Regions from separate parts of the Actinopolymorpha sp. B9G3 genome, predicted to be linked through region 1. Evidence: riboswitches for the same ligand, from Rfam matches in the RefSeq annotation. Region 1 holds a riboswitch; each other region holds the start of a gene.
The links. A riboswitch is a leader RNA that binds a small molecule or an ion and turns the genes downstream of it on or off. The one in region 1 is predicted to bind cobalamin.

Region 1 (9,682 bases):
GACGTAGAACGCCGCATAGTGTCCGACGTTCGCGAGGGCGGAGTCGCCTGGTGCGTACGCCATCCCGACCGGCAGCGAGCTGGAGAACGGCCAGAACGACAGGTTCAGCAGCGCGCCATACGCGAAGCCCGCCACCCCCGCGTAGCCCGCGAGCAGCCACCGCTCGACCCGGCCGGACGCCCGTGGCAGAAGGCCGGCGAACAGCCCCACCCACGCGAGCCCCACCATCTGGAACGGCATCCACGGCCCGACACCCCCGGTCGCGAGCGCGCTGGCGAGCAGCATCACCGAGCCAAGCGCGAAGCCGAAGCCGGCGCCGAAGACCCGGCCCGCGACGACCAGCAGGAACAGCGTCGGCTCGAACCCGCCCGTACCCGGGCTGAGCGCCCGCAGGGCGACGCCGGCAGCCGCCAGCACCCCGAGCATCGCGATCGCCTTGGCGTCCATGCCGCCGTCGGCGAGTTCGGCGAGGACGACAGCCACGACGAGGGGGAGGAGCAGGACGAAGAGGTACGTCGCGGCGGCGGAGTCCCCGCTCGCCGTACTCCCGACGTCGGCCAGGAACGGCCAGCCGAACCCCGCCGCACCAACGAGCGTCGCCAGGACCAGCGCGACGAGCGACCGCGCACGAAGTGCGCGCGTCACGACGCCGGCTCGAGCGAGGCGGCCACCTGCCCGACGGTGAGCCACGGCAACGGACGCAGGATCTTCGCCACCTGCGGCGCGAAGGTCGGCGACGCCGCCACCACGTGTGCGACGGGGCCGTCCGCGACGATCTCCCCGTCGGCGAGGACCACCACCCTCGTGGCGATCTCGGCGACCAGCTCGACGTCATGCGTCGCGACGACGATCCCGTGGGCGATCCCACGGCCTCCGCCCGCGAGCTCGCGCAGGATCCCGGCCAGGCGTCCCTTCGCGAGGTAGTCCAGGCCACGGGTGGGTTCGTCGAGCAGCAGCAAGGGCGGTTCGGCGGTGAGGACGACGGCCAGCGCCAGACAGAGCCGCTGCCCTTCGGACAGGTCTCGGGGATGCCGATCGGAGGGTACGCCTGGAGCCAACCGGCCGAGGATGGCCGCGCACCGACCTGCCGGGGCCCCGAAGTCGGCGTCGGCCTGCCGGCACTCCTGCGCCACTGTCTCGGCGTACAGCAGCGCACCAGGCTCCTGCGGCACGAGACCGGCGGCCTTCGCGATGACGGCGGGCCTGGCGCCGGTCGGGTCGAGGTCGCCTAGCCGGACCGTGCCGCCTGCCGGCTTCGTGAGTCCCACCAGGGCATTGAGCAGGGACGACTTGCCCGCGCCGTTCCGCCCCATCAGGGCGATGACCTCACCCGGTGCGACGTCAAGGTCGATGTCGTGCAGCGCCGGCCGAGTCGCAGCCCGCCGTGGTCCGTAGCGCACGAGCAGGTGGCGTACGGACGCGACCGGGCGTGCGCCGGAGCCGGGCGTACTGTCAACGCTGCCTTGCGCACCCGCTGGCGCCGGAGTTGGCGGCGCCGATCGCGGGGTCGATGGCGGGGTCGATGGCGGGGTCGATCGCGGGGTCGGCGGTGCGACGGTGGCGAGCCGCTCCCGCAACGGCCCGGCCAACGCGCGCGCGTCGCGCACCGTCAACGGCAGCGGGTCCCAGCCGGCGAGCCGGCCGAGTTCCACGACCGGTGGCGCCACCGTCGAGTCGGCCATGACGGCTGCCGGCGGTCCCACCGCGAGCGCCTGGCCGTCACCGGGCACGAGGACGATCCGGTCGGCGTACTGCACGACTCGTTCTAGCCGATGTTCGGCGACGACCACCGTGACGCCGAGGTCGTGGACGAGCCGGTGCAATGCGGCGAGTACGTCCTCGGCGGCCGCCGGGTCGAGAGCGGAGGTGGGCTCGTCCAGCACGAGTACCCGCGGATGGCTGGTGAGGACGGAGCCGATCGCGACCCGCTGCTGTTGACCACCGGAGAGCGTGGCGATGGGCCGGGACCGTACGCCGGTGAGTCCGAGCAGGTCCAGCGTCTCTTCCACCCTGGTACGCATGACGTCGGGTGCCAGGGCCAGCGACTCCATGCCGTAGGCCAGCTCGTCCTCGACGGTGTCGGTGACGAACCCGGCCAACGGGTCCTGACCGACCACGCCCACGACGTCGGCGAGGTCTCGCGGATGGTGCGTACGGGTCTCGCGCCCGTCGACGACCACGCGGCCGCCCAGCGTGCCGCCGGTGAAGTGGGGGACCAGGCCGTTGATGGCGCGCAGCAGGGTGGTCTTGCCACTGCCGGTCTGGCCGACGACGAGGCACAGTTCGCCCTCGGCGATCTCGAACGTCACGTCGCGCAGGACCGGGCTCGCGCTCCCGGGGTAGCGCATCGACACCGACTCGAACCGGATCATGACGCCTGCACCTTCCCCCGTTGGTCGCCCGCCCGCTGGTGCTTTGCCTGTTCGTCGCCCGCCCGCTGGTCGTCTGTCTCTTCGTCGTCCGCCTGCTGGTCGGCCGGCGCCTCGTCGCTCACCGGTCGGGGCGGAGGTGGAGCCAACCACGCGGGCAGGAGGCCGATGAGCGCGGCCACGGTGGGGATCATCGGCAGCTCGGGCACCGTGAGCGGCACGGTACTGGCGACGAGGTCGCCGCCCCCCGCGATGGATGCCCACAAGAAGCTAGCGGCGACGGCAACGCCGCTGGCGGTGACCAGCCATTCCGGCAGGGCCCACGGATCTGGCCGGTACCTCGTCCGGACCGTGCGCCGGCCACCGAGCATCAACCCGGCGCACGCGGTGACGAGCCCCGCGCCGAGAGCGGGCAGGGCGAGGGTTCGGGTGGCACCGGCGTCGAGGAGCCCGTAGACGCCGACGCAGATACCCATCAGGCCCCCGAGGACGAGGCCGGAGGTGAGCAGGCGGGCCCGCCGGGTCACGTTGCCGAGCCGGCCGTATCCCCGTGAGTCCATCGCCGCCGCCAGCGCGAGGGAGCGTTCCAAAGCTCCCTCCAGGACGGGTACGGCAGTGGCACGGACCGAGCGCAGGCCACGGTCCGGCTGGCCGCGCAGCCGGCGGGCCGCCCGTGCCCGCGCCGTGTCGGCGACGAGCTGGGGTGCGAACGTCATCGCGACCACGACCGCGACACCCAGCTCGTAGAGCGCTCCAGGCACGTGCGTGAGCAGGCGCTTGGGGTTGGCGAGCGCGTTCGCCGCCCCGACGCAGCCGAGTATCGCGGCGAGCCGCAGTCCGTCGTACACCGCCGATGCCAGCGCCTCCGCGGTGACCTGGCCGCCGATCCGGATGCCGTCGACCCACTCCGGCAGGGGCAGCTCGGGCAGGGTGAAGAGGACCGTCCGGCCGGCGACGGCGGCGCCGAACACCGCCTGGAACACGACGCGGATCACGATGACCGCCAACCCGAGCTTGAGAAACGCCGCATAGGAGTTGGCCCACGGCGCGGTCGATCGCCTGGCCGCCACGACGTAACCCGCAACCGCCAGCAGCAAGGCGAGCAGCAGCGGGTTCGTCGTCCGGCTGGCGGCGGTGGCGAGCCCGAGCGCCCACAGCCACCACGCGCCCGGGTGCAGGTTCCGGGCGAAGGAGGGGCGATGGGCTGCACGCACGGGTCGGCCCGTCAGCCCGCCGAGCCGGCGTCGGCGTTGCGCTGACGCCGGATCATGAACCCACCGACAATCAGCACGACCACGACCGCGACGGCTGCCACCGGCAGGACTGGGAACCCATCCGACTCGGCGTCCGCGCTCGCGGCGGTTTCTGAAGACTCAGCTGGGCTGGAGTCCCCGGCGGGAGCGGCTGCCGCGGGCAGCGCGAGAGAGACGCTCGGCTCGGGCGTGGGGAACTCCGGCACCGAGTCGACGGCGTCGCCGCACCCGGTTGCTGGGAAGTCGTCGATGGCGCAGACCAGCCCTTTCTGCTCGCGTACCTCACCGATGGCGGCGAGCACCTGCGCGGAACTGGCTTTCGCGTCGACCACCGCGCATGCACCGCGGGCGTCCGGTGGCTCCGGCTCGCCCTCGGCCTCGCCGGCGAGGCCGTAGTCGACGACGACGGCGACGCGCTTCTTGCCTGTCTCGGCTGGTGTCGACCCGCAGATCTGATCGAAGTCTCCGGCGGCCCGCGGCAGGCGCGGCGGTGTCTTCTCGCCCGAGACGGCGAGCCGCCATCCCTCCACGGCACCGTCCTTCGGGGTGACGCCGGAAGGGCCGGACTTTGCAAGTGCCCAGGCGTCGTCCTGCCACTGGTAGAAGCCCCAGAAGCGGTACGCATCCGCGTGGGCGGTGCCGGTGCCAGCGGCGAGTACGGCCGCGAGTACAGCGGCACAGAGTACGACGAAGAACGGAACGGCCAGCGTGGCGTACAGCAGGCCGGCGCGACGACGGCGGCGGATCTCGGACCGCATCGATGTCCTCTCACGGTGTTCGGTCACGGTCGATGCGGGAACCGGACCACACACGAGAGATGCCCCCGGCAACGCAGGCGGCGTACGCCTGGAGCCGAGGGCGGGCTCGGGTGTCTGACCCGGGCTCCGCCCGCAGACCTCGACGGGTGGTGTGGAGCCGGCCGCCATGGTCAGGTGCTCCGGCTTGCCGCGGGCACCTGGTGTCGAACCCCTGGATCGAGCCAGTGGATCGAGCGACCTGGCACGCGGCCTACGGTTGCGGGTCAGCGCCGGACTCGGACCGGCTTCCCCTGCTGGTGGTGGCCTTTTCGACCACAACCCCATGGCGGTAGTGCTGGACGGACGGTCTCACGCCCGCACCCGGAAGTCAAAGGAGGGTGGGGGCCTCCACTAGGCTCACCTGCCATGACGTGGACGTGGCGGCTCGAGGACGCCGAGGGCAACCCTGTGGACGCTGGCGAGTTGGCGCGCAGCGAATTCCCTTCGCAGAGCGACGCGGAGAGCTGGGTCGGTGAGTGCTGGCGTGATCTCGTCGCCGTGGGCGTCGACCAGGTGGTGCTGCTCGAGTCGGGGCGCGAGGTCTACGGGCCGATGAGCCTGCATCCCGCCGACTAGCTCGCACCACCTCGCCGGACGCGTCGGTCGCGGCGTCGTTCAGATCGTCTCGCCGGGCTTCACGAGCGGCTTGGGCATGCGGAGCCGGCGGATCTGGGTGGCCCGCATGACGCCGTAGGCGACGGCACCCCGGTGACTCTCGTCCGGGAAGCGTTCGCGCAACTGCCGCTTCAGCCGGCGTCCCATGAAGATCAGGTCGATCGGTACGACGATGATCGCGACCAGCCACAGGTAGGTGGCGACGATCTGTACCTGCGGCATGGGGATCGTCATGACGATGAAGATCACCAGGAAGTAGGGCAGGAGATACTCCGCGGGAGTACGCCTGGAGTCGACGAAGTCGCGGCAGAACCTCTTCACCGGGCCCTTGTCGCGTGCCGGGAGGTAGCGGTCGTCGCCGGTCACCATCGCCTGCTGGACCTTCGCCCGCTCGGCGCGGGCCTTCTCCCGCTGCTGGCGGATGGCTTCCTTGCGGTCACGCGGTGCCGACACGCGTGCCTTGCGTGCCTGTTCGGCATCGCGGCGCTTGGGGGTGGGCCGACCCTTGCTGCCCGGTCGAGCAGGAGCGGTCTCGGCGGCAGCCTCGGACGGCGGCGGCGCCTCTTCGGTCGTACGGCGTCGGAACACGATCGACAGGGTATCGGCTCGACCACGCTCACCGGCCGCGGAGGCCGCTGAGCGCCACGCGCGCATCCTGTCGTGGACACCGGGCGCACCGCGCCGGTGGATTCCGGGCCGTTTCGGGCGGACACCGGACGAATTCGGCTTCCAGGGCTTCGCCCATCGCCAGCGTGGCGTAGGTGAAGACGGGGCATGCAGCTACGAAGGTGCGTTCTCGCCGCCCGACCTGGGCACGCGTGGTAACTGCGGGGCGGGCGGGGTCGCTCTTGTTCGCTTCGCGGGCATAGGGTGATCGCAGGCAAACTGCTGTCCGGTGCCGCCGTGGCGCCCGACTTATGACGACCGGCCTGGAGACGAAGGGGGCGGCCGACCTCGATGGGTATCCTCAACCGCTTCGCGATGATCTTCCGCGCGAAGGCCAACAAGGCGTTGGACCGCGCTGAAGATCCGCGCGAGACCCTTGACTACTCGTACCAGAAACAGCTGGAGATGCTCCAGAAGGTCCGGCGCGGAGTCGCCGACGTCGCCACCAGCCGGAAGCGTCTCGAACTGCAGATGAATCAGTTGCAGCAGCAGTCCGGCAAGCTCAAGGACCAGGCGCAGAAGGCGCTCGGCATGGGCCGGGAGGACCTCGCCCGCGAGGCGCTGACCCGGCGGTCCGGTATCGAGCAGCAGCTCACGGATCTCAGCACCCAGCACGCGACCCTGCAGGGCGAGGAGGAGAAGCTCACGCTCGCCGCCCAGCGCCTGCAGGCCAAGGTGGAGGCCTTCCGCACCAAGAAGGAGACCATCAAGGCGACCTACACCGCCGCCGAGGCGCAGACCAGGGTCGGCGAGGCGTTCACCGGCATCTCCGAGGAGATGGGCGACGTCGGCATGGCCGTGCAGCGTGCCGAGGACAAGACGGCCGAGCTCCAGGCACGTTCCGGCGCCATCGACGAGTTGCTCGCCTCGGGTGCGCTCGACGACGTGACCGGCACGGGCAAGGACGACATTTCGCTCGAGCTCGAACGCATGGCGTCCGGCAACGACGTCGAGAGCGAGCTCGCGGCGATGAAGGCACAGATCGGTGGCGGCAGCGCCGAGGCCCCCAAGCAGATCGAGGGCCAGGCCGCCGAGGGCGATCAGGCCGCGTCTCCGGCCAGCCCGAAGTCCCAGGCGGCGCCGGAACAGCCACAGAGGCAAGGTGAGTGAATCGTGATCGTCCGCATTCTCGGAGAGGGGCAGGTCAAGGTCGCCGACAAGCACCTTCAAGCCCTCAACGAGCTCGACAGCAGGCTCGAGTCTGCGGTCAACGCTGGCGACGAGGCGGCCTTCCGGGCGGCGCTGCAGGCGCTGCTGGAAAAGGTTCGCGCGGTCGGGACCAAGCTCCCTGACGACTCGCTGGAAGATTCCGACCTCTTCCTCCCGCCGGAGGACGCCACGGTCGACGAGGTCAAGGAACTCCTCGGCGAGGAAGGTCTCATCCCCGGATAGTGGAACTCGAGAAGACCGCCATGACGGTGGTCGAACTCATCCGCCTCATCCGCCGCGCCCGTGACGGGTGCGGCGGATGCTGCCTAGCGAAGCTCTCTCGGGGCTGGAACGACACCACGCCGGGAACATTTGGGCGCTCCCGCGTCGTCCTATGAAGTGACTCTCGAGGAGCGATGAAAACGATGGCTCGCACACGATTTCTGCCCGACCGGGGCCTTACGTCGCGAATGGTTCTGGTCATGTTCCTGCTCGGTCTGCTCTACGTCGCGGCGATGGCGGGGCTGATCGCCGCGGGTTTCGACGTTGCCCTGGTGCTGATCATCGCTACCGGTTTCCTGGTCGCGCAGTGGTTCTTCTCCGACAAGATCGCGCTCGCCGCGATGGGTGCCCACGAGGTGTCACCAGAAGACGGCCGGATGGCGGCCGAGCTCCACGGCGTGATCGACCGCCTGTGCGCACTGGCGGACATGCCGAAGCCGCGGGTTGCGATCGCCGACACCGACCTGCCGAACGCGTTCGCGACCGGCCGAAACCCGAAGAAGGCGGTCGTCTGCGTGACCACCGGTCTGATGAGGAAACTCGACACCGACGAGCTGAGAGGCGTGCTGGCGCACGAACTGTCCCACGTCGCCCACCGCGACGTCGCCGTCATGACGATCGCGTCGTTCCTCGGCGTGCTCGCCGGCCTGGTGGCACGGTTCGGGATGTACTCCGGCCTCGGCCGCAGCCGGGACAACACCGCGGTCATCTTCGCCGTCGTGTGGCTCGGCAGCATCGCGGTCTACGTGATCAGCTTCATGCTCACCCGGGCGTTGTCCCGCTACCGCGAGTTCGCGGCCGACCGGGCCGGCGCCTACCTCACCGGTCAGCCGTCGGCGCTGGCGTCGGCCCTGACCAAGATCTCCGGCGACATGGCGCAGATCCCGACCCGCGACCTCCGCAAGGCCCAGCCGGCGCAGGCATTCTTCTTCGCGCCCGCGGCTGTGGGCAAGACGCTCGGTGGCCTGCTCTCCACCCACCCGCCGACCGAGAAGCGGCTCGAACGCCTCGCCCAGGTGAGCGCCGAGCTCGGCAAGCCGATGGCCTAGACCCAGCGCCCCTGACGACATGACCACGCCGCCACCCGCGCCCCGACAACCTCGTGATCATGATCGTGATCACGAGGGATTTCGGGGTCTATGGCCGCTTTTCCTTCATGATCATGGGCGCCCGCCCGGGGGTGCACGTCGACCAGGTTCTCCCCGGGCGAGCACATCGAGTGCGCACGACGACCAACCACCTCGCGATGATCGAGACGATCTGAGAGGCTGCCGGGATGAAGTTCCTCGACGCGTTGCTCGGGCGTAGCCAGCCCAAGAAGCCGGACCTCGACCAGCTGTTCGGGCTGCCCCAGGCGGCGCTGACCCTGGAGGCGGCGACGGACTTTCGGCCGACCGGCGTGGGTTCGGTGTGCTACCGGGCCGCCGAGGGCGGTGCCTTCGCCGCCACCCAGGCCGATGTGCAGCAGCTGCTGGACGCCGACGCAGGGGGGGGTGGGGGAGCACCTGCAGTCGAGCGCACCCAGGACAGCTACGGCTTCACCTGGCTCGTGTGCAAGCACGACCCGTCCGATGCCTCTGGACTCGTGACCGACCTGCATGCGGTCAACAGTGCGCTGGAGGCGTCCGGGTTCGGGCCGTTCCTGCTCTGCTCACTGCTGACGTTCCGCGACACCGGCGGCCGCAAGCTGGCACTGGTCTATCTGTACAAGCGCGGGAGCTTCTATCCGTTCGCTCCGCAGACCGGCGAACGCCGCGACAACGCGCTCGAGCTGCAGATCCGGGGCCTCGTCACCAATGATCTGCGGGTCGAGGACGACCTGTCCCGCTGGTTCCCCGTGTGGGGTGCGCCGGGCCTGTGAGGCGGCGCCGGTCCTTGTGCGCGCGGAACGCCGGTCGTTGTGCGCGCGGAACGCCGGGCCGGATTGCCGGCGGTCATACGTTCGATGAGGTCCGGCTCTTGTTCGGTGGTGTCGTTGTCGTACGGAATGCCGCTCACAGAAACGCACCGGAGGGAAGGTAGGGCGCGGGCGGACGCATGTGCCGCAGGCACAGGTAGCCCTCCGTACGCAGGGACAGACCGGCCGCCAGTGCGACGTCCACGGCCCACTCCTGCGCGGCGGTGAGGAAGTCGATCCGGGTCAGCGCTCCCTCGGGCGCGCGGGCCAGGGCCGACCAGAGCAGCCGCTGCGCGATCTTGCGGGTCGTGGCGGCCAGCAGGACCGGTGTACCCGAGGCGTCGACGAAGCAGTAGCCGCTCCCCGTCAGTGTGTCGCACACGAGCAGTCCGAACTCGGCACACAGGAACTCGTGGTCCACCCCGTGCGCCGCTCCGCGGATCTGGCGGTCGACCGAGTCGCACAGGTCCCGGTCTCCCGGGCCACCCTCGCGGATCCCGTCGACCACCGGCAGAGCTGCCCGGTTGACCGTGCCGGTGATCCGGATGGTCGGGTGCAGCGTGAATCCGGCGAGCCGGTAGCGACGCGCCGCCCGCGGGTCGGACGTCGAGATGATGATCCCGCGCAGGCACCCCTGGCTGTAGCCCAGCACCG
Region 2 (9,682 bases), on a different contig from region 1:
ACGGGCTCGGCCGGCAGCGCCAGCGGCTGGTCGAGGCCTGAGCGGCGACGGTACCCCGGGCCACCGGACCACCGGACCACCGGACCACCGGACCAACGCAACGTACAGCGGAGAAGGCGATGGGTGATTTCGACGGGTTGGCGGCGGCCGTCACCGGCGGTGCGTCGGGCATCGGGTTGGCGGTCGCGGAGCTCCTGGCCGCGCGAGGCGCGCAGGTCGCCTGCCTCGACCTCAACGCCAAGGAGGTGGGGGAGCCGCTCGTCGGGGTGCAGTGCGATGTCACCGACGACGCGTCCGTACGCACGGCGATCGAGACGGTCGTCGAGCAGTTCGGCCGGCTCGACATCGTGGTCAACAACGCCGGCATCGGGGCTCAGGGCACGGTGGCCGACAACGACGACTCGGAATGGCACCGTGTCCTCGACGTCAACGTGGTCGGGATGGCCCGGGTGAGCCGTGCGGCGCTCCCGCACCTGCGGAAGTCACCGTCGGCCGCGATCGTCAACACCTGCTCCGTTGCGGCGACGGCGGGCATCCCGCAGCGCGTGCTCTACAGCGCGTCCAAGGGGGCCGTGCGTTCGCTGACGATGGCGATGGCGGCGGACCATGTCCACGAGGGCATCCGGGTCAACTGCGTCAACCCGGGCACGGCCGACACCCCGTGGATCGGCCGGCTGCTCGACCGGGCCGACGATCCCGTCGCCGAGCGCAAGGCCCTGGAGGCCCGCCAGCCGATGGGCCGCCTGGTCTCCGCACGCGAAGTGGCGTCGGCGATCATCTACCTTGCGTCGCCCGCGGCCGGTGCCAGCACGGGCGTCGAGGTCTTCGTCGACGGCGGGATGCAGAACCTCCGCCTTCGTCCGCGGACGTGACGAAAGTCGTCAAGCTCCCTTCGTCCACAGGTCCGGCCAGCTGACCCCCAGGTCGCCGAGAAGGCGCCGGAGCAGGGGCAGGGAGAGCCCCACCACGTTGTGGTGGTCGCCCTCGATCCGGTCGACGAACGCACCGCCGAGTCCGTCGATCGTGAACCCGCCCGCGACCGCGAGCGGTTCGCCGGTGCCGACGTACGCCTCGATCTCGGCGTCGGTCACGTCCGCGAAGTGGACGACGGTCGAGCCGACGGCAGCGGCCGTCTGTCCGGAAACGGCATCGACAACGCAGTGCCCGGTGTGCAGGATGCCGGCGCGACCGCGCATCTGACGCCACCGGCGGACAGCCTCGGTGGAGGTCCCCGGCTTGCCCAGGACCTCGCCGGCCAACTCCAGGACCGAGTCACAGCCGATGACGAGGGCCGGTTCATTCGGGAGATTGTCCTTCACCGCAAGGGCTTTGCGGCAGGCGAGCGTGAGTGCGTGCTGTGCCGCGTTCTCTTCTGCCACACCGTCCTCGTCGACCCCGGACACGATCACGGTGGGCTCGATACCGGCGGCCCGCAGCGTCGCGAGCCGGGCTGGTGAGGCCGAGGCGAGGACAAGGCGATGGTGGTTGGGTTGCTTTGGATGGGGCACGGGCCGCATCCTACGAGGGTCGCCCTGACGCCTGCTGTCCGTGTCGGTAGTGTCGCGTGCGGTCACCCCGCGGACTCGGTAGGGTCACGTCGGCAAGATCTGCCCTGAGGAGACCTGTGGAGAAAGAGCCGGCTGACCTTCCGACCGTTCTTGCGTACGAAATCGAACAACGCATCGAGTCGGGATATGACGTGGCGGCTGTGCAAGCCCAGCTTGACGCCGACCATGGCGAGATGACGGTCACCCGCGCCCGTCTTCTCCTCGACCAGATGGCCGAGCTGAAACAGTCCGCGGAATGGCCCTACCACGAACCCTCAACCAGGGCCGAGATCGAGGCCGAACTCCCGCCGACGCGCATCCGTAGCCGCGGCCAGCGGCCGATCGGGGCGGCCGAGTTGCGGGACCGGATCGAGGCCGCGTGGCTCGGAAGATGTGCCGGCAACTGCCTCGGCAAACCCGTCGAGAACGGCGAGCACTGGACGCCCGAACGCCTGCGCAGCTACCTCGAACAGACCCACAACTACCCGATCCGCGACTACGTGACGCGGCTCGACCCGATGCCCGAGGGCTACGTCCTCAACCCGTGCTGGACACAGACGACCAAGGGACGGATCACCTGCGTACCGCGCGACGACGACCTCGACTACACGCTGCTCGGCCTGCACCTGTTGGAGACGAAGGGCTTCGACTTCACCACCGCAGACGTGGCCGCCGAATGGCTCCTGCGGCTTCCGTACCACCTCACCTACACCGCTGAGCGGGCGACCTACCGCAACCTCGTCAACGGCGTCGACCCGTCCGTCGCCGCCGTGGTGGACAATCCGTACCGCGAGTGGATCGGGGCGCAGATCCGGGGCGACGTCTTCGGGTACGTGTGTGCCGGACGGCCGAGGGACGCGGCCCTGATGGCGTTCGAGGACGCGGCGCTTTCCCATGTGCGCAACGGGATCTACGGCGAGATGTGGGCGGCGGCGCTGGTGGCGGCGGCGTTCACGGCCGGGACATTGCGGGAGGCCGTCGAGGAGTCGATCAACCACGTGCCGCAGCGGACCCGGCTGGTCGAGGCGCTCACCTGGGCGGTCTGGGTCCGGGACTCGAAGGTCAGTTGGGACGACGCGTTGACCCAGCTGCGGGAACGCTACGGCCGTTACCACTGGGTGCACACGATCAACAACGCTGCTGCCTGCGTGTTGGCACTGCTCTACGCCGAGGACGACTACACCAGGGCGATCGGGCTGACCGTGCAAGCCGGCCTTGACACCGACTCCAACGGCGCGACGGTGGGTTCGGTCGCCGGCGCTTTCGTGGGAAGGGGTGGGTTGCCGCGGCACTGGACATCGCCATTTGCCGACACCTTGCGCAGCGGGCTCTACGGGTTCGACCGGAGCAGCATCCGCGACGTTGCGCAACGGACCTTCGCACTGGCTCGTACGTACTCCTCCCAGCGCGTTCCTCCACCCCTGACCAGGTCCTCCCCCTGACCAGGTCTGGTCGGGCCACGTCTACGCGTCGTCGACGAGCAGGCGGTGCGCGAGGGGCAGGAGGCCGGCCGGGGTGAGCGGTGCGAGTGGATCGTCGGAGCCCCGGTCGGTGCGGTAGGTGCGCGGCGGGACGCCGTACACCGCGCGAAACCGGCGGGAGAAGTGGAACGGATTGGCGAAGCCGCACGCGCTCGCGACCGCCCCGACGGTGAGGTTGCTGCGCTGGAGCAGGGTGGCCGACCGGGCCAGCCGGACCAGCTCGATCGCCGCGACCGGCCCGATCCCGTACTCCGCCCGGAACAACCGGCTCAGGTGTCCTGTGGATATGCCCGCCGCGGCGGCCATCTCGGTGAGCGCGAGCGGTGTGGTCCCACCGCCGCGCCAGGTCCGACGAAGGTGGTCGGCGAGCCGCGCGAGGTACGGATGGATCTCGTCGCCTTCGTCATCGGCCGGAACGGGACCACGGACGAACAGGTCGAGCAGGAAGCCCAGGACGTCGGTCGTGCGATCGCTCTGGCCCGTGCGCGTGGTTCCCGGCTGGGTCCCTCGAGCCCTTCCCCGGCCAAGCCACAGGGAGTACCGGCACAGTGCCGCGAGCGGGTCGGCCGGGGTCAGCGCCCGGGAGATCGGCCAGGTTTCCGGTGGTCCGAGCGTGTCGAGATCGGCTTCGAGCACCCGGAAATGGACGAACGCATGCAGCGATGCCCGCGTCGGGTCCCAGGCGAAGTGGTCCCGCATCCCCGGGCGGGCGAGGAGCAGGGTGCCGGGTCGCAGGTGGCGGCGCGTCGGCGGTTCCGGGCGCGTGCTGTCGGGCTCGTCGCAGGTCCAGCGCGCGCTCCCGGCGAGGAGCCAGACGAACTCGTAGTCGACCAGCGTCCGTGGTCCGAAGGTGGCGCCAGGCGGGTAGTGCGCCACCTCCGGACCGATCCGGACGACCACACGGCATGTCACGAACAGACAGGTTAGGCCGTCCGAGATCTCAGGTGGACAGGCTGGACCTCACCCGGCGGGTGGCCTCGACCATGTGCCGTAGCGCCGGCTCGACCTCGGCATAGCCGCGGGTCTTGAGTCCGCAGTCGGGGTTGACCCACAGCCGGTCGACCTCCACCGCCTCCAGCGCGAGCCGCAGCGCGGTCTCGATCTCGTCGGTGCTCGGCACCCGCGGCGAGTGGATGTCGTACACCCCGGGCCCGATACCTCGCTGGTAGCCCGCCCGTGCGAGGTCGGCGACGAGTTCCATCCGGGACCGGGCCGCCTCCACGCTGGTGACGTCGGCGTCGAGCGCGTCGATGGTGTCGACGATCTCCCCGAACTCCGAATAGCACATGTGCGAGTGGATCTGGGTGCCGTCGGAGACCCCCGACGTCGCCAGTCGGAACGCCGCGACCGCCCACGCGACGTAGTCCGGTTGCTGCGCCGCTCGCAACGGCAACAGCTCCCGCAGGGCCGGCTCTTCCACCTGGATGTAGCGGATGCCCGCCGCCTCCAGGTCGCGGATCTCGTCCCGCAGCGCCAGCGCCACCTGCTTCGCGGTGTCGGCGAGCGGCTGGTCGTCGCGGACGAAGGACCACGCGAGCATGGTCACCGGGCCTGTCAACATTCCCTTGACAGGCTTCGTCGTCCGCGACTGTGCGTACGTCGTCCATTCCACCGTCATCGGCTCGGGCCGTGACACGTCCCCTGCGAGGATCGGTGGCCGGACATAACGACTGCCGTACGACTGGACCCAGCCATGATCGGTGCTCGCGTAGCCGGCGAGGCGTTCGGCGAAGTACTGCACCATGTCGTTGCGTTCGGGCTCGCCGTGGACCAGCACGTCCAGCCCGACGTCCTCCTGCAGGGCGATCACCCGGTCGATCTCCGCCCGCATCGCGGCGTCGTAGTCGGCCGCGGAGATCCGACCCGCCCGCAGATCGGCCCGTGCGGCGCGGATCTCCTTCGTCTGCGGGAACGACCCGATCGTCGTCGTGGGCAGCAACGGCAGGTTCCCCACCGCCTTCTGGGTGGCCGCCCGGGCGGCGAAGTCGCCTCGTGGCGTGCCCTGGCCCAGCGCGGTGATCCGGGCTCGCACCCGCGCGTCAACGGCACCTTGCCGGGCCGTCGCTCGGGCGCGCGTGGCCGCGGAAAGCTCCGACTCGATCGCGGACCGACCCTCCCGCAGCGCGCGGCCCAGCAGGACCACCTCGGCCACCTTCTGCCGGGCAAACGCCAGCCGTTCGCGAAGGTCCGCCGGCAGGCCGTGTTCCAGGTCGAGGTCGAGCGGGACATGCAGCAGCGAGCACGAGGTGCTCACGACCAGCTCGCCGACCGAACCCAGGAGCGAGGCGGCAGTGGCGAGAGCGCCGGAGAGGTCGGTACGCCACACGTTGCGGCCGTCGACCAGGCCGGCGAAGAGCGTCTTCCGCGCGAGTCCCGCGCCGGCGATGCGTTCGACGTCGGCCCGGCTGGTCACGAGGTCCAGCGCAACGCCCTCCACCGGCGTACGACCGAGAGTCTGCAGCGCGTCGCCGATCGCGCCGAAGTACGTGGCCACGGCCAGCTTGGGTCGCCGCTTCGGAGGCAGGCCGCCGAGCCGGTCGTAGGTCGTGCGGACGGCCTGGATCTCCTCGGGTGTCCGGTCGGCGGCGAGCACCGGCTCGTCGAGCTGCACCCAGGTCGCCCCGGCGGCCGCCAGCTCCGCCAGCAGGTCGGCGTACACGTCGAGCAGGCCCGGCAGCAGGTCGAGCGGCCGGAACCCCTTGGGCGCTTCAGTGTCAGGCTTCGCCAGCAGCAGGAAACTGACCGGGCCGAGGAGCACGGGGCGGGTGTCGATCCCGAGCGCCGCCGCCTCGCGGTACTCGGCGACCGGCTTCCGCGCGGCGTCGCGGTCGAGCCGGAACGCCGTCTCCGGGCCGAGCTCCGGCACGAGGTAGTGGTAGTTGGTGTCGAACCACTTGGTCATCTCCAGTGGCGGCACCCCGGCGGTGCCACGGGCCATCGCGAAGTAACGCTCGAGCCCCTCCAGGCCGGCGAACCGCTCCGGGATCGCGCCGACAAGTACCGCCTGGTCGAGCACGTGGTCGTAGAGCGAGAAGGTGTTGGACGGGATGTCGTCGACGCCGGCGTCGCGCAGCGACTCCCACGTCTGCCGGCGGAGTTGGACGGCGGTCTGGTGAAGAGTCTCGGCATCGGATCGGCTCGCCCAGAATGCCTCCGCCGCGCGCTTGAGCTCGCGCCGTGGGCCGATCCGGGGATATCCGAGCACGGTCGTACGTACTGCCATGGAGTCCTTCCCTCGGGAACTCAGATAGCGGACCGCGACGCCGGGGCGGCGCGCGGGCGGTCGGCAGGTCTTCGGACTCGTGGGCGCTCTGCGCTCTGCCTACTGGCCGTCGCTTCCCAGGCGACCGATGATGTCGGCCCAGTGCGTTCGTACGGCGGTCGTTCCCACTCACCGCTGCGGGGCAGTCCCGGAATCCCACCGGGTTCCCTCTTACCTCGCCCGGCCGGTCACGAAGGGTCGTGCCGGTCGAGCGAACCAACCACACCTACGACCATAGCGCCCAGGGCCCACGGACCGTTGCAGCCCGGCTGAAGCACAGGGCGGGCCTCGGCAGCGGCCTTTTCAGAAGGTGATGAGCGGGTCGCCTACCAGGTCGGCGACGAAGTTGACGAAGAAGAAACCGAAGAACAGGACGTTCAACAGCAGGATCACGGTGTGCCAGGGGCGCGGACGTGCGGGCTTCGGCAGTTGCCGGTTGAGATAGATGAGCATGAACGGATAGATCAGGGCGCCGAAGTTCGCCATGTTCGCCGACCACTGGACGAGGCCGACCGGCACCGCCAGGTGGATGACGATGCTGATGATCACGAGCAGCAGGATCATGAACGGGTAGTAGAACTTCCGTGGATCGCCCTCGATCCACGCGCGCAGCCTCGAACTCGTCGCGTGCGAGGCGTCCGTGGTGGTTCGTACCATCGCCTCGAAGATGCCCAGTTGGGTGCTGAAGAGGACGAAGACGCCCATGAGCAAGGCGACGTAGAAGACGAACGTCCCGTACTCGCCGCGAAGGACGTCGGCGACGAACGTCGGAACGGTCTCGGGGGTCGGCCCTTCGCCCCGGATCTCCACCGCGCGCGCCATCAACAGAGTGGGGAGAAGCATGCCGAGCATCGCACCGACGAAGAAGACGCCCCACATGTCGGTGAGCAGCAGGCGGTACCACCGCCGCCACAGGGCACGGTTCTTCGCGTCGTCGGGGAACGTGATGCCGCTTGCGAGGACGGCGTTCCGGTCGCCACGCAGACCGCTCAGGAAACCGACCCGGTGGCCCATGCCGTAGCCCTTGTCACGGTAGTGGCTCATGATGTACCAGTTCAGCCCGGACGCGAGGGCAGTGAAGCCCGCGAGGCCGCCGAGCTCGGTGGCGGTGATGCCGGCAGGCGGGGCGGCCGGGGTGACGAAGCCACGAATCCCTTCCCACCAAAGGCTCGCGGGCACGAGCAGCAGGTCGAGGATCAGCAGGAGGACGAGGATCGTGCCGACCATGATCCAGTTGGCGAGCTCGAGCGCCCGGCTGATCCGCCGGGCCGTGGCGGTGATGAGGAAGACGACCACGAGCAGCAGGATCGCGTAGATCCGTGGCTCTTCCGCGCCGCTCGCCGCGATCTCTCCGTGCACGAGGGCGTAGACGCCCTGGCCCGCGGACGCCGCCCAACCACCGGCGATGAACGCGAAGATGATGACGAAGACCGACAGCGGCACCCACAGGATCCAGCCGGGCGGCACCCGCCCCCAACCGACGACGGGAACTTCGCCGGTCGCCACGACATAGCGGGAACACTCGACGTTGTAGAACGTCTGCAGCAGCGCGGAGATCGTGATGACCCAGCCGACGCCGATGAAGCCGTACGTACCGACCGCCTGCGGGCCGAGCAACCACTCACCACTGCCGATGGAGATGCCGAGCGCGATGAGGCTCGGGCCGATCGCGAACTTGACGAGCTCCCGAAAACCGAGCCTGCGTACGCCGAAAACCTCTTCAGGCGTAGGGAGATCGGCGACTGCGAGATCTGGGCGACTCACCCCCAGCGGGTGGGTGGCCTGTGCGGTACCGGTGGTCTCGACGCTTTCGGCCATGGCAAGCCTCCGCGGTTCCACGGCGACGGGCGACGGTACCCGTCGCATCCCACCAGATAGTGGTCCTCCTGCACGTGTCGTGACAAGAGGGACGACGGCCGGAATTGCTCAGCTCGTGTTCGAAAACGTTGCGGTCGCCGCGGATAGGCCCTGGGTGCTTCGCGATGCGGGATCGCCTCAGCGGGGAAGGGCGCTCGCCCGCCAGGCGCCCGGACCGGGCCGCAGTGGCTGGCGGGTCCTTCGCCAGTACGCCGCCCAGCGGGGGGCGGCGTGCCAGGTGGCTGTGTCGTGCGGCTGCCGATCCGCCGCGCCGGCCTCGAGCTTCGCCGAGATCACGGCGACGAGTGCGGCGAACTCCGCCGGCGTCGGGTCTCCCTTGACGACCTGGAACAGCGGCTCGTCGTCGCTTTCGACGGGCGTCGCCATCGCTCGCTCCTCGCCGTTCATGGTGGATCTGACCCTACAGCGGGATGTTGCCGTGCTTGCGTGGCGGCCGGGTCTCGCGCTTGTTCCGCAACAGGCGCAGCGCCCGGACCACCTCGACCCTGGTCTCGTGCGGGAAGATGACGGCGTCGACGTAGCCGCGTTCGGCAGCGATATAGGGGTTCGCCAACGCGTCTTCGTACTCCTGGATCCGCTTCTTCCGCACCGCATCGGCGCTGGCCGCATCCTCGGTCCCCGCGATTTCCCTGCGGTACAACACTTCCACGGCACCCTGCGCCCCCATCACCGCGATCTGGGCGGTCGGCCAGGCGAGGTTGACGTCGGCGCCGAGATGCTTGGATCCCATGACGTCGTACGCACCGCCGTAGGCCTTGCGGGTGATGACGGTCACCAGCGGGACTGTCGCTTCGGCATAGGCGTAGATGAGTTTCGCGCCGCGGCGGATGATGCCGTTCCACTCCTGGTCGGTACCCGGCAGGAACCCCGGTACGTCGACGAACGTGAGGATGGGGATGTTGAACGCATCGCAGGTACGGACGAACCGCGCGGCTTTCTCCGAGGCGTCGATGTCGAGGCAGCCGGCGAACTGCAACGGCTGGTTGCCCACCACACCGATGGTGCGCCCGTCGACGCGGCCGAAGCCGCAGACGATGTTGGGTGCGAAGAGCGGGTGCACCTCGAGGAACTCCGCCTCGTCGAGGACGTGCTCGATGACCGTGTGCATGTCGTACGGCTGGTTGGCGGAGTCCGGGATCAGGGTGTCGAGCTCGCGGTCCTCGTCGTTGATCGCAGGCGCCGGGTCCTCGGCGGCGTAGGCGGGCGGCTCCTCGAGATTGTTCTGCGGAAGGTAGGCGAGCAGCGTCTTGACCCAGTCGATGGCGTCGTGCTCGTCGGTCGCCATGTAGTGGGCGTTGCCGCTCTTGGAGTTGTGCGCCAGCGCGCCACCCAGGTCCTCGAAGGACACGTCCTCCCCGGTGACCGTCTTGATCACGCCTGGTCCGGTGATGAACATGTGCGAGGTCTGGTCGACCATGACGGTGATGTCGGTGAGCGCGGGGGAGTAGACGTGCCCGCCCGCGCAGGTGCCCATGATGAGCGAGATCTGCGGGATCACCCCGGACGCGAGGACG
Region 3 (9,682 bases), on a different contig from region 1:
TGGTGGGGAAGCGCTGAGCGCTCGAGGATCTGCGCGTCAGGCAGGTCCAGGGCGCTCGGCGGCTCCGGCGCGGCACGCAGGTCCGGCGCGTCCGGCAGGTCCGGCCGCGGGGAGAGCCGCAGTCGGCCGCCGTTGCGCCGTGGTGCCCACCACGTGGTGGCGGGTGCGAGGTCCGGCATGCGGTCGTACAGCAGGGCGCACCCCGCCACCACCGACCACAGCCGGGCGGCCAGCCCCTGGACGAGGATCGACGCGCCGACGCGCGGTTCGTCGGTATGAAGGGACGCCGCGACCTGGTGGACGTAGCGCAGCAGGTCCGGATGCCCGGCGTACAGCTCGGCGAGCGGCGGATCCGACGGCTCGTCCGGCACCCGGTCGACGGTGAAGTACTCACCGAGGGGAGCGAGTGCGCCGTAGAGCGACATGGCCCGATTCCACCACGCCGCCACCAGGTGCTCGAAGCCGCCGCACTGGGTTTGTGTGCCGATCGACGAGAACGCGGCCAGCCGGGATGCGGGAGCCGCGAGTCAGGCGATTGCCCTTGGAATTGGTCATCTAGGGGAGAGGATGCCGACATGACCTCTGTACCGGACACGATGCGTGCCTGGGTGGTTGCCGAACCCGGCCGGCTCGACCAGGTGGAGCTCCCGGTTCCGCGACCGGCGGCCGACGAGCTGCTGGTCCAGGTGCGCGTGTGCGGTGTGTGTCGGACGGACCTGCACGTACGCGACGGTGACCTCCCGCCGCACCGGTCGCCTGTCGTACCGGGTCACGAGGTCGTGGGCAGGGTCGTTGGCACCGGCGCCGACGTGCCTGACACGTACGGCGTCGGGATGCGGGTCGGCGTGCCATGGCTGCGGCACACCGACGGGACCTGCACCTACTGCCGGCGAGGCCGGGAGAACCTCTGCCCGCGTTCGATCTACACCGGGTGGGACGCGGACGGCGGCTATGCCGAGTACCTCACCGTGCCGGCGGCGTATGCGTACGACCTGCCGGAACGGGACTTCGGCGCCTACACCGAGGCCGAGCTCGCGCCACTGCTGTGCGCCGGCATCATCGGCTATCGCGCCTATCGGCGGGCGGACCTGCCACCGGGTGGGCGGCTCGGCATCTACGGTTTCGGCGGCTCGGCACATCTCACCGCCCAGGTCGCCATCGCCCAGGGCGCGACAGTTCATGTGCTCACCCGGTCGCGGGAGGCCCAGGAGTTGGCGCTGTCTCTCGGTGCCACCACCGCGGCCGGCGCCGACGATGCACCACCGGAACCGCTCGATGCCGCGATCCTGTTCGCCCCGGTCGGCGACCTGGTGCCGGTGGCCCTCCAGGCGCTCGACCGGGGCGGGACGTTGAGCATCGCTGGCATCTACCTGACGCCGATCCCCCCGCTCGACTACGAACGCGACGTCTTCCGCGAACGCACAATGCGCAGTGTCACGGCCAACACCCGGGCGGACGGCCGCGAGTTCCTGGCCGCGGCCGCCGCCCACAGGTTGCGAATCTCCGTGACCCCGTACGCATTCGACCGGGCCGACATGGCGCTCGATGACCTCGCCGCCGATCGGGTCAACGGTGTCGCCGTCCTGGTGATGGACGACTGAGGGCCTTCACGTGAGCCCACTCAGTCCCAGCTCAGTGCTCCACCACTCTGGTATTCGATCACCCGGGTCTCGAAGAAGTTCTTCTCCTTCGACAGATCCATCATTTCCGACATCCAGGGAAAGGGATTCTCGGCGCTGTCGGAGTCGGCGAAGACCGGTGCCAACCCGATCTGGACGCATCGCCGGTTGGTGATGAAGTGCATGTACTGCTCACACAACCCTGCGTTGAGCCCGAGCATGCCCTGGCCCATGGTGTCGCGACCGTAGGCCACTTCGAGCTCGCACGCCTCGACCAGCATTCGACGGATCTCGGCCTGGAACTCCTCGGTCCACAGCCGTGGATTCTCACTCTTGATCTGGTTGATGGCGTCGATGCCGAAATTGAGATGGATCGATTCGTCCCGCAGGATGTATTGGTACTGCTCGGCGATTCCCACCATCTTGTTACGCCGACCGAGCGAGAGGATCTGGGCGAAGCCGGTGTAGAACCACATCCCCTCGAACACGACGTAGAACGCCACCAGGTCACGCAGGAACGCCTGGTCCTTCTCCTGCGTACCGGTCGTGAACGTCGGATCTTCCAGATGCCGGGTGTAGTCCAGCGCCCACGCCGCCTTGTCGGTGATCGACGGGACTTCACGGTACATGTTGAAGAGCTCGCCCTCGTCGAGGCCGAGGCTCTCGCAGATGTACTGGAAGGTGTGCGTGTGCACGGCCTCCTCGAACGCCTGCCGCAGAAGGTACTGCCGGCATTCCGGATTCGTCAGGTGGCGGTAGACGGCGAGCACGATGTTGTTGGCCACCAGCGACTCCGACGTGGCGAAGAAGCCGAGGTTGCGTTTGAGCATCCGGCGCTCGTCGTCGGTGAGCCCGGTGGGCGACTTCCACAGGGCTATGTCGGCCTGCATGGACACCTCCGTCGGCATCCAGTGGTTGTTGCAGCCGGCGAGGTACTTCTCCCACGCCCAGCGGTACTTCACCGGCAGGAGCTGGTTGACATCGGCGCGGGCGTTGATCATCGCCTTGTCATCGACGCTGACCCGGCCGGCACCGCGGTGGATCTCTCCCAGGCCGGTCGCGTCGCCCGGAGCGCTTGTCACGTCGGTCTCTGTCATGTGTCGGCTTCCTTTGTCGGGTCGTGTGGTCACTGGCAGGCTTCGCAGTCCAGATCGTCGAGTGCGCACACGGCGCCCTCGTCGACCTCGTAGACCTGGGTGACCGGGGCGACGGTGGGAGAGACGGTGGGAGAGACGGCATTGAGCTTTCCGTCGGTCCCGCGCAGGGTGCTCTTCTCGACATGAGTGGCGCTCTGCGACCGCAGGTAGTACGTCGTCTTCAGTCCCCGACGCCACGCCAGCCGGTAGAGCGCGTCGAGCTTGCGCCCACTCGGAGCGGCGACGTAGAGGTTGAGCGACTGCGCCTGATCGAGCCACTTCTGCCGGCGTGCCGCCGCCTCCACCAGCCACGTCGGATCGATCTCGAAGGCCGTGGCGTACAACGCCTTCAACTCGGCCGGTATCCGGTCGATCGGCCCGACACTCCCGTCGAAGTACTTGAGGTCGGTCACCATCACCGCGTCCCAGAGGCCGAGCTCCTTCAGGTCGTGGACGAGGTACGGATTGATCGCGGTGAAGTCGCCGGACATGTTGGATTTCACGAAGAGGTTCCGGTAGAGCGGTTCGATCGACTGGCCGACACCGCAGATGTTGGAGATGGTCGCCGTGGGTGCGATGGCCATGACGTTGGAGTTGCGCATCCCCGCCTCGACCACGCGCTCGCGCAGCGCGTCCCAGTCGAGCCGGGTGGACCGGTCGACGTCGAGCTTCCCGTCGCGGGCGTCGGCGAGCAGTTCGAGGGAGTCGATCGGCAGGATTCCCCTGCTCCACAGAGATCCGTCGTACGTCTCGTAGCTTCCGCGCTCGGCGGCAAGATCTGCCGACGCGGCGATCGCGTGGTAGCTGATGAGCTCCATCGTGGTGTCGGCGAACTCCACCGCGCGCTCCGACGACATCGGAATACGTTGCCGGAACAACGCGTCCTGGAAACCCATCAGGCCGAGGCCGACCGGCCGGTGCCGCAGGTTCGACCGGCGTGCCTCGGGGATCGTGTAGAAGTTGACGTCGAGCACGTTGTCGAGTGCCCGCACCGCCGTGCGTACCGTGCGTGCCAGGTGCTCCTCGTCGACACCGCCCTCACCCACGTGGTGCGCGAGGTTCACCGACCCCAGATTGCAGACCGCCACCTCCGCCTGGTCGCCCGCGCCGGCCGAGGTGTTGAGGGTGATCTCCGTGCAGAGGTTCGACGAGTGCACGACCCCGACATGGCGCTGGGGAGAGCGGACGTTACACGGATCCTTGAACGTGATCCACGGATGACCCGTCTCGAACAGCATCGTGAGCATCCGACGCCACAGGTCGACCGCGCGTACCCGGCGGTGGACCTTGATCCCGCCGCGTTCAGCGCTCCTTTCGTACGCCTCGTAGGCGTCGGCGAAGGCTGGTCCGTAGAGGCCGTGCAGATCGGGTACTTCGTCGGGGGAGAAGAGCGTCCATTCCGCGTCGGCCTCGACCCGTTGCAGGAAAAGGTCGGGAATCCAGTTGGCGGTGTTCATGTCATGCGTACGCCGCCGGTCGTCACCGGTGTTCTTCCGCAGGTCGAGGAACTCCTCGATGTCGATGTGCCAGGTCTCCAGATAGGCGCAGGCCGCACCCTTGCGCTTCCCACCCTGGTTGACGGCGACCGCGGTGTCATTGGCGATCTTGAGGAACGGCACGACGCCCTGCGAATGGCCGTTGGTGCCCTTGATGTGGGCGCCCATTCCGCGGACCGGGGTCCAGTCGTTGCCGAGCCCGCCGGCGTACTTCGACAACAGGGCATTGTTCCTGATCCCGGAGAAGATGCCGTCGAGGTCGTCTGCCACCGTCGTGAGGAAACACGAGGAGAGCTGCGGGCGGGTCGTTCCCGCGTTGAACAGGGTCGGCGTCGAGCACATGAAGTCGAACGACGACAGCAGTTCGTAGAACTCGATCGCGCGGGCCTCCGGGTCGTCCTCGCGAAGCGAGAGCCCCATGGCCACCCGCATGAAGAACGCCTGCGGGAGCTCGAACCGGCTGCCCTGGCTCTGCCCGTCGGCCTCAGCCGTCGCCCCTGCTTCTGGATAGCCACGGATGAGGTACCTGTCGTAGAGCGTCTGCAGCCCCAGGAACTGGAACGCCAGGTCGCGTTCGGGCCGGATCGCCCCTCCCAGCCGGTCGAGGTCGAAACGCTCCAGCTCCGGGTCCAGCAGCTCCGACCGGACCGCGCGGCGCACGTAGTCGCGGAAGTAGCGGGGGTACCGCGCGGCCATCTCCTCGTGGTTCGCCTCGTCGGGAGTGCCGGAGACGAACGTCAACGCCTCGCGCCGGAGCTTGTCGAGCAGCAGCCGGGCGCTCACGTGGGAGTACGCGGGATCGGTCTCGACGAACGTCCGGGCCGCCATGACGAGCGCAAGCTCCAACTCGGCGAGCGTGATCCCGTCGTAGAGGTTGCGGTGGACCTCGGTCAGGACCGAGCTCGCCGACACCGCCTCGAGACCCGCGCAGGACTCCTCGACGAGGTGGGTGAGGCGCCCCAGGTCCAACGGCTGCAGTTCGCCGTCAGGTCCCTTCACCCGTACGTCGGGCACGGCCTGGCTCTCGGCTTCGTCGCTGACAGTGGCGTGCTCACGTTCGATCCGGGCGCGGGCGTGCTCCTCGCGGTAGAGCACGTACGCCCGCGCCACCCGGTGCTCACCCGCCCGCATGAGGGCGAGCTCCACCTGGTCCTGGATGTCCTCGATGTGGCAGATCCGGCCGAGGTCGGGATGCCGGGTGAGCGAGGTCACCACCTGGTGGGTCAGCTCCTCGACGGTCTCGTGGACCCTCGTCGAGTCACTCGCCTGCGGACCTTCGACGGCGAGGAACGCCTTCGTTAGTGCGACCGCGATCTTCGACGCGTCGAACGGCGACGTCGCGCCGTCCCTGCGGACGACCTGGGTGTGCGGATGGGTTGCTGACATGGACGCTGTCTCCTTGCGAGCTCGATCGACGGTGCCCGTCGAGCCTGGGAAGAAGATGCGCGACACCGGCCTGCCGAGCGCACACGAAGGCGGCACGGCGTGACGGCGGAACATCCCGGGCTCTTCCCTCGAGGCCGGCGGGCGGCGCGCACTAGGGAGGTACGCGCACTGGTGGCAGGTCTTCGGACTCGCGGGCAGGTGCTTCCTACTGGCCATCGCTTCCCAGACATGCGTCCATGTCCAGTGCTTGACCGGCTGGATCCGTGCGTTCGCGACCACACGAGGCCGCACCTTCGCCACAAGGGGCAGAAAGCACGACCGGAAATCACCACCGGTGATGGCGTTCGTTCCCGCTCACCGCTGCGGGGCAGTCCCGGACTCGCACCGGGTTCCCTCTTGACGGCGACGCCCCGGTGACGGGGTGTCGCCGCGGCTCCGACGGCCTGGACGGCCGCAGGAACCACCAGCGAGCTAGAGGCTACATGTAGGGGCGGACAACACCGTGGAACCCAAGATGCGGTGTGTCGCGTGTCGCGCTGCGGAAGGCGGAAGGGTCGCGTGGTCGCCTCGCCGGCACCGGCTCGGCACGTCCGAGTAGGGACGAATCCTGGCCGGCCGGGAGGCGGCTCAGTACGGTGCGAGCGATCCTGAACCACGCAGCGATGGGCCCCGGCTCGCGACGGAAGGCTGTGTCCGCCATGAACGATCGACCCGGCATGTCCCGACGACAGGCACTCGGCAGGGCGGCATGGGGAGCGGCCGGTGCCGCCGTGTGGGGAGCCACGGGAGTCTCCCAGGCCGGCCCGGCGGCCGCCGCAGCCCCCACCGGGACGGCGCTCTTGGCTCCCGGCGCGCAGCAGGCCGCCGACGCGCTGTATCCGAAGGGGGTCCGCCCGACCAGGCTGTACGTGATCGGCGAAGGAGCGCTGAGGCCCGAGGAACGCGTCCTGGCCGGAACTCTTCAGGGCCAGCTGGCGCGCCGGAGCCGGGGCGGGAGCGACAACGACGTCCCGGGCATCTATCTCGACGTGCCCGGTGTCGGCTACCCGGTGTGGCTGGCCGACCTTGCCGAGCGCTACGACATCGAGCTGATCCCGGTCAACGACCTCTGGACACTGGTCGACCGCTTTACCAGCCAGGAAACGAACGGCGGCCCCATCGACCGGTACGTCCTCTACCGCCGGGCCGAGCCGTCCATCAACGTCGCCACCACCGTCGCGGGGCTGACGGGCGCGGTCGCCGTGGAGGAGGCCCTGGAGCCGGTCGCCAAGCAGCACGGCCTGCGCAGAGTCGCGGACGTACGCGGCAAGGACGACCGCTGGGTGAAGGAGACGTACTGGTCGCGGTTGCGGCACGACCTCGTGGTGGAGCAGAAACCGGACTTCGCGAACCAACTCCGCGACTACGCCACGATGGCCGGGGCTCTGATGTTCTACGACGGCAACTCGGACTTCCGTCGTTCGGTCGTCGGGGATCTCGCGCCGGACTCCGCCACGATCGGATGGGGCGACGCCTCCCAGGGCGAGGACAAGTTCGTGTCGGTGTCGTCACAGGCCGGCGTACGGACCATCCCTGCCGACCACGCGCGCAACCTGGCGCCGCTCTCCGGCATCCGCCACAGCCGACTCAGCCAGCGGGCCCCGGAAGTAGCGCTAGCGGCCACGCCGGAGGTCGATCCGGACACCCACTACGCCTCGTTCCTGATCACCGACGGCGACAACATCCAGTGGATGCTCGGAGACTTCCAGAGCAGTGCGAACTGGTTCGCGAGCCCCCATCGCGGCGCGGTCGACCTCGGCTGGGGAATCTCGCCGTCGTTGATCGACCTCGCCCCCTCGGTCATGCGGTGGTACTACGACCACGCATCAGCGGGCGCCCATCGCGACCGCTTCGTCGCGGGCCCGTCGGGTGGGGGATACCTGTACCCGAGCATGTATCCGCGCGCGGAGCTGGACCTGCACACGGCCCGGCTGGCGACCTCCATGCGGCGTGCGGACCTCCACGTCGCGCAGATCATCGACTTCGACTCCTTTTCCGACACCGCCCTGTGGTCGGCCTATCTGCAGCGGGACCAGATCGACGGGCTGATCTACCTCGAGTACTCCCGCTACGACTCGCACAAGGGTGCGGTGGTCTGGGCCCATGACAAGCCGGTGATCTCGGCGCGCACGATGCTCTGGGACGGCTTGGACGGCGCGGACGAGGCGAGCGTCACCGCCGAGCTCAACGCCGCCGAACGCGATCCGTCGAGTACCGCCGGCTACTCGGTCGTCATGTGGCATGCCTGGAGCAAGACCGTGGACAGCGTGAAGACAGTCGTGGACAACCTTGCTCCACACGTCAAGGTCGTACCACCCGACACCCTGGTCAAGATGGTCGCCGCTCACGCCAGCCGGTAGAGCCGGAGTCGGGGAAGCATTACCCCCGCGGCAACGCGGACGAGGATCGCCTTCCCGCGCCCGCGCAGGACCCACTCTCGAACCGCCCGTCCTGGTGTCCTGAGCCGGACACCGCACCTCCTTGCGGGGGTCGTACTGAATATAGGATCGTGGATCGACGATCGAGGATTGCTCATCGCGATGCTGGATCCAAGAGATGGTGAGGCGCGGGATGAGAGCACGTGAACGTGTCTCGGCGAGTAGCCGGAACGAACGCGTCTCGCTTCCGCGGAGACAGAACCTCGCCGACAACGTCTATGAGGCGCTCAAAGAGCTGATCATGGATGGAATCTTTCCGCAGGGCTCTCGGGTCAACCTCGACAAGGCCGCGCGGCAACTACAGGTCTCGCAGTCACCACTGCGCGAGGCACTGGTCAGGCTGGAATCTGAAGGGCTGGTGATCAAGGAGCCGTTCCGGGGGTATTCGACGGCACCAGTGCTCAGCAAGAAAGAACTCGAAGACCTCTTCGAATTCAGGTTCGTCGTCGAACCGTGGGCAGCCGCCCAGGCCGCCGCCCACATCACCGACGAAGGCGCAGGCCTTCTGACGGCGGAGATGGCGACCTTCTCGGAGGCCCCGAGCGGCACCTCGTACCACGATTACCGCGGCATGGCTCTGCACGACGCCCGGCTCCACGACCTGGTCCAGAAGCTGGCTGGAAACTGGCACATGCGACGTGCATTCCAACGTACGCACTGCCATCTGCACATTCTGCGGCTCTATTACCAAGGGGGAATGGGGTCAGCAGCCCTGCGCGAACATGGCCTGATCGTCGACGCGATCGCGAGCGGCGACCGGGACGCGGCCGCTGCCGCGATGCGCGCGCACCTCGAAGCATCGAGAGACCGGCTGCTCCCCGTGTTTACCGGTGAACGACAGGTTGCGGAGGACGACTGAGATGCCGCCGCTTCCCGTCTGGCTTCCGTCGGTGAAGGCCAAGGGGTCGGTAGACCTCCGCGATCTCATCGGTGGAAGCAGAAGCTGACCCGACCCCACCCACACGCTTCTGGCACGAAGGAGTACAGGAATGGCGGCAGAGGATACGTACCAGCCGGCGAAGAGCGCACTATGGAACGGGATGTCTCGGCGGGCGTTCGTCACCCGCGCGATAGGCCTGGGCCTTTCGGCCGCCACGGCTGGTTCGGTGCTGGCGGCCTGCAGCGGTGGCGGGGGACCAGAGGACGGGGGCAACGACAACCCCTTGGTGCCCAAGGGCGGTCCGAAGACGACACCGAACCAGGACGTCATCTATCCCGACGGCTATGTCGGCCCGATCGCGTCGAAGAAGGCGGCAGTCGTCAAGGAGAAGGTCACGTTGAAGATCGTCGTGCCACAGAGCACGTCGGTCGGTGACTGGAAGAACAACGCCTTCAGCAAGTGGTACGAGGAGAAGACCGGCGTCCACGTCGAGTTCCAGGTGGTGGCTGGCGAGGCCGGCTCGCCGGACGCCTTGACGAAGGTCAACGCCATGATCGCGTCGGGCGATGTTCCCGACGCCTTCATGAACATCAACTTCACTCCGGCGCAGCAGCTGCTCTATGGCTCCCAAGGGCTGTTCATTCCCCTGAACCAGCTCATCGAGGACTACGGCGCCGAGATCCAGCGA

Region 2: another riboswitch for cobalamin. It lies ahead of metE (5-methyltetrahydropteroyltriglutamate--homocysteine S-methyltransferase); the one in region 1 lies ahead of ABNF93_RS10995 (SCO2322 family protein).
Region 3: another riboswitch for cobalamin. It lies ahead of ABNF93_RS30070 (ribonucleoside-diphosphate reductase subunit alpha); the one in region 1 lies ahead of ABNF93_RS10995 (SCO2322 family protein).

The regions. Positions count from the first base shown of each region.
Region 1 covers NZ_JBEEAB010000005.1:76,948-86,629, forward strand. Annotated here, with positions in the region: gene ABNF93_RS10980 (ECF transporter S component) at 1-645, opposite strand, end outside; gene ABNF93_RS10985 (ABC transporter ATP-binding protein) at 642-2,372, opposite strand; gene ABNF93_RS10990 (energy-coupling factor transporter transmembrane component T family protein) at 2,369-3,583, opposite strand; gene ABNF93_RS10995 (SCO2322 family protein) at 3,595-4,380, opposite strand; cobalamin riboswitch at 4,532-4,720, opposite strand; gene ABNF93_RS11000 (hypothetical protein) at 4,786-4,995, shown strand; gene ABNF93_RS11005 (DUF3043 domain-containing protein) at 5,035-5,622, opposite strand; gene ABNF93_RS11010 (PspA/IM30 family protein) at 5,992-6,810, shown strand; gene pspAA (PspA-associated protein PspAA) at 6,814-7,092, shown strand; gene htpX (zinc metalloprotease HtpX) at 7,275-8,180, shown strand; gene ABNF93_RS11025 (hypothetical protein) at 8,240-8,395, shown strand; gene pspAB (PspA-associated protein PspAB) at 8,408-8,992, shown strand; gene ABNF93_RS11035 (GNAT family N-acetyltransferase) at 9,126-9,682, opposite strand, start outside.
Region 2 covers NZ_JBEEAB010000003.1:260,715-270,396, forward strand. Annotated here, with positions in the region: gene ABNF93_RS07410 (fumarylacetoacetate hydrolase family protein) at 1-41, shown strand, start outside; gene ABNF93_RS07415 (SDR family NAD(P)-dependent oxidoreductase) at 120-872, shown strand; gene ABNF93_RS07420 (Maf family protein) at 882-1,508, opposite strand; gene ABNF93_RS07425 (ADP-ribosylglycohydrolase family protein) at 1,625-2,989, shown strand; gene ABNF93_RS07430 (helix-turn-helix transcriptional regulator) at 3,011-3,940, opposite strand; gene metE (5-methyltetrahydropteroyltriglutamate--homocysteine S-methyltransferase) at 3,969-6,251, opposite strand; cobalamin riboswitch at 6,297-6,526, opposite strand; gene ABNF93_RS07440 (Nramp family divalent metal transporter) at 6,594-8,108, opposite strand; gene ABNF93_RS07445 (acyl-CoA carboxylase subunit epsilon) at 8,286-8,534, opposite strand; gene ABNF93_RS07450 (acyl-CoA carboxylase subunit beta) at 8,569-9,682, opposite strand, start outside.
Region 3 covers NZ_JBEEAB010000026.1:69,656-79,337, forward strand. Annotated here, with positions in the region: gene ABNF93_RS30055 ((2Fe-2S)-binding protein) at 1-425, opposite strand, end outside; gene ABNF93_RS30060 (zinc-binding alcohol dehydrogenase family protein) at 576-1,601, shown strand; gene ABNF93_RS30065 (ribonucleotide-diphosphate reductase subunit beta) at 1,622-2,716, opposite strand; gene ABNF93_RS30070 (ribonucleoside-diphosphate reductase subunit alpha) at 2,746-5,703, opposite strand; cobalamin riboswitch at 5,794-6,113, opposite strand; gene ABNF93_RS30075 (GxGYxYP domain-containing protein) at 6,336-8,036, shown strand; gene ABNF93_RS30080 (GntR family transcriptional regulator) at 8,248-8,973, shown strand; partial or broken gene ABNF93_RS30085 (extracellular solute-binding protein) at 9,104-9,682, shown strand, end outside.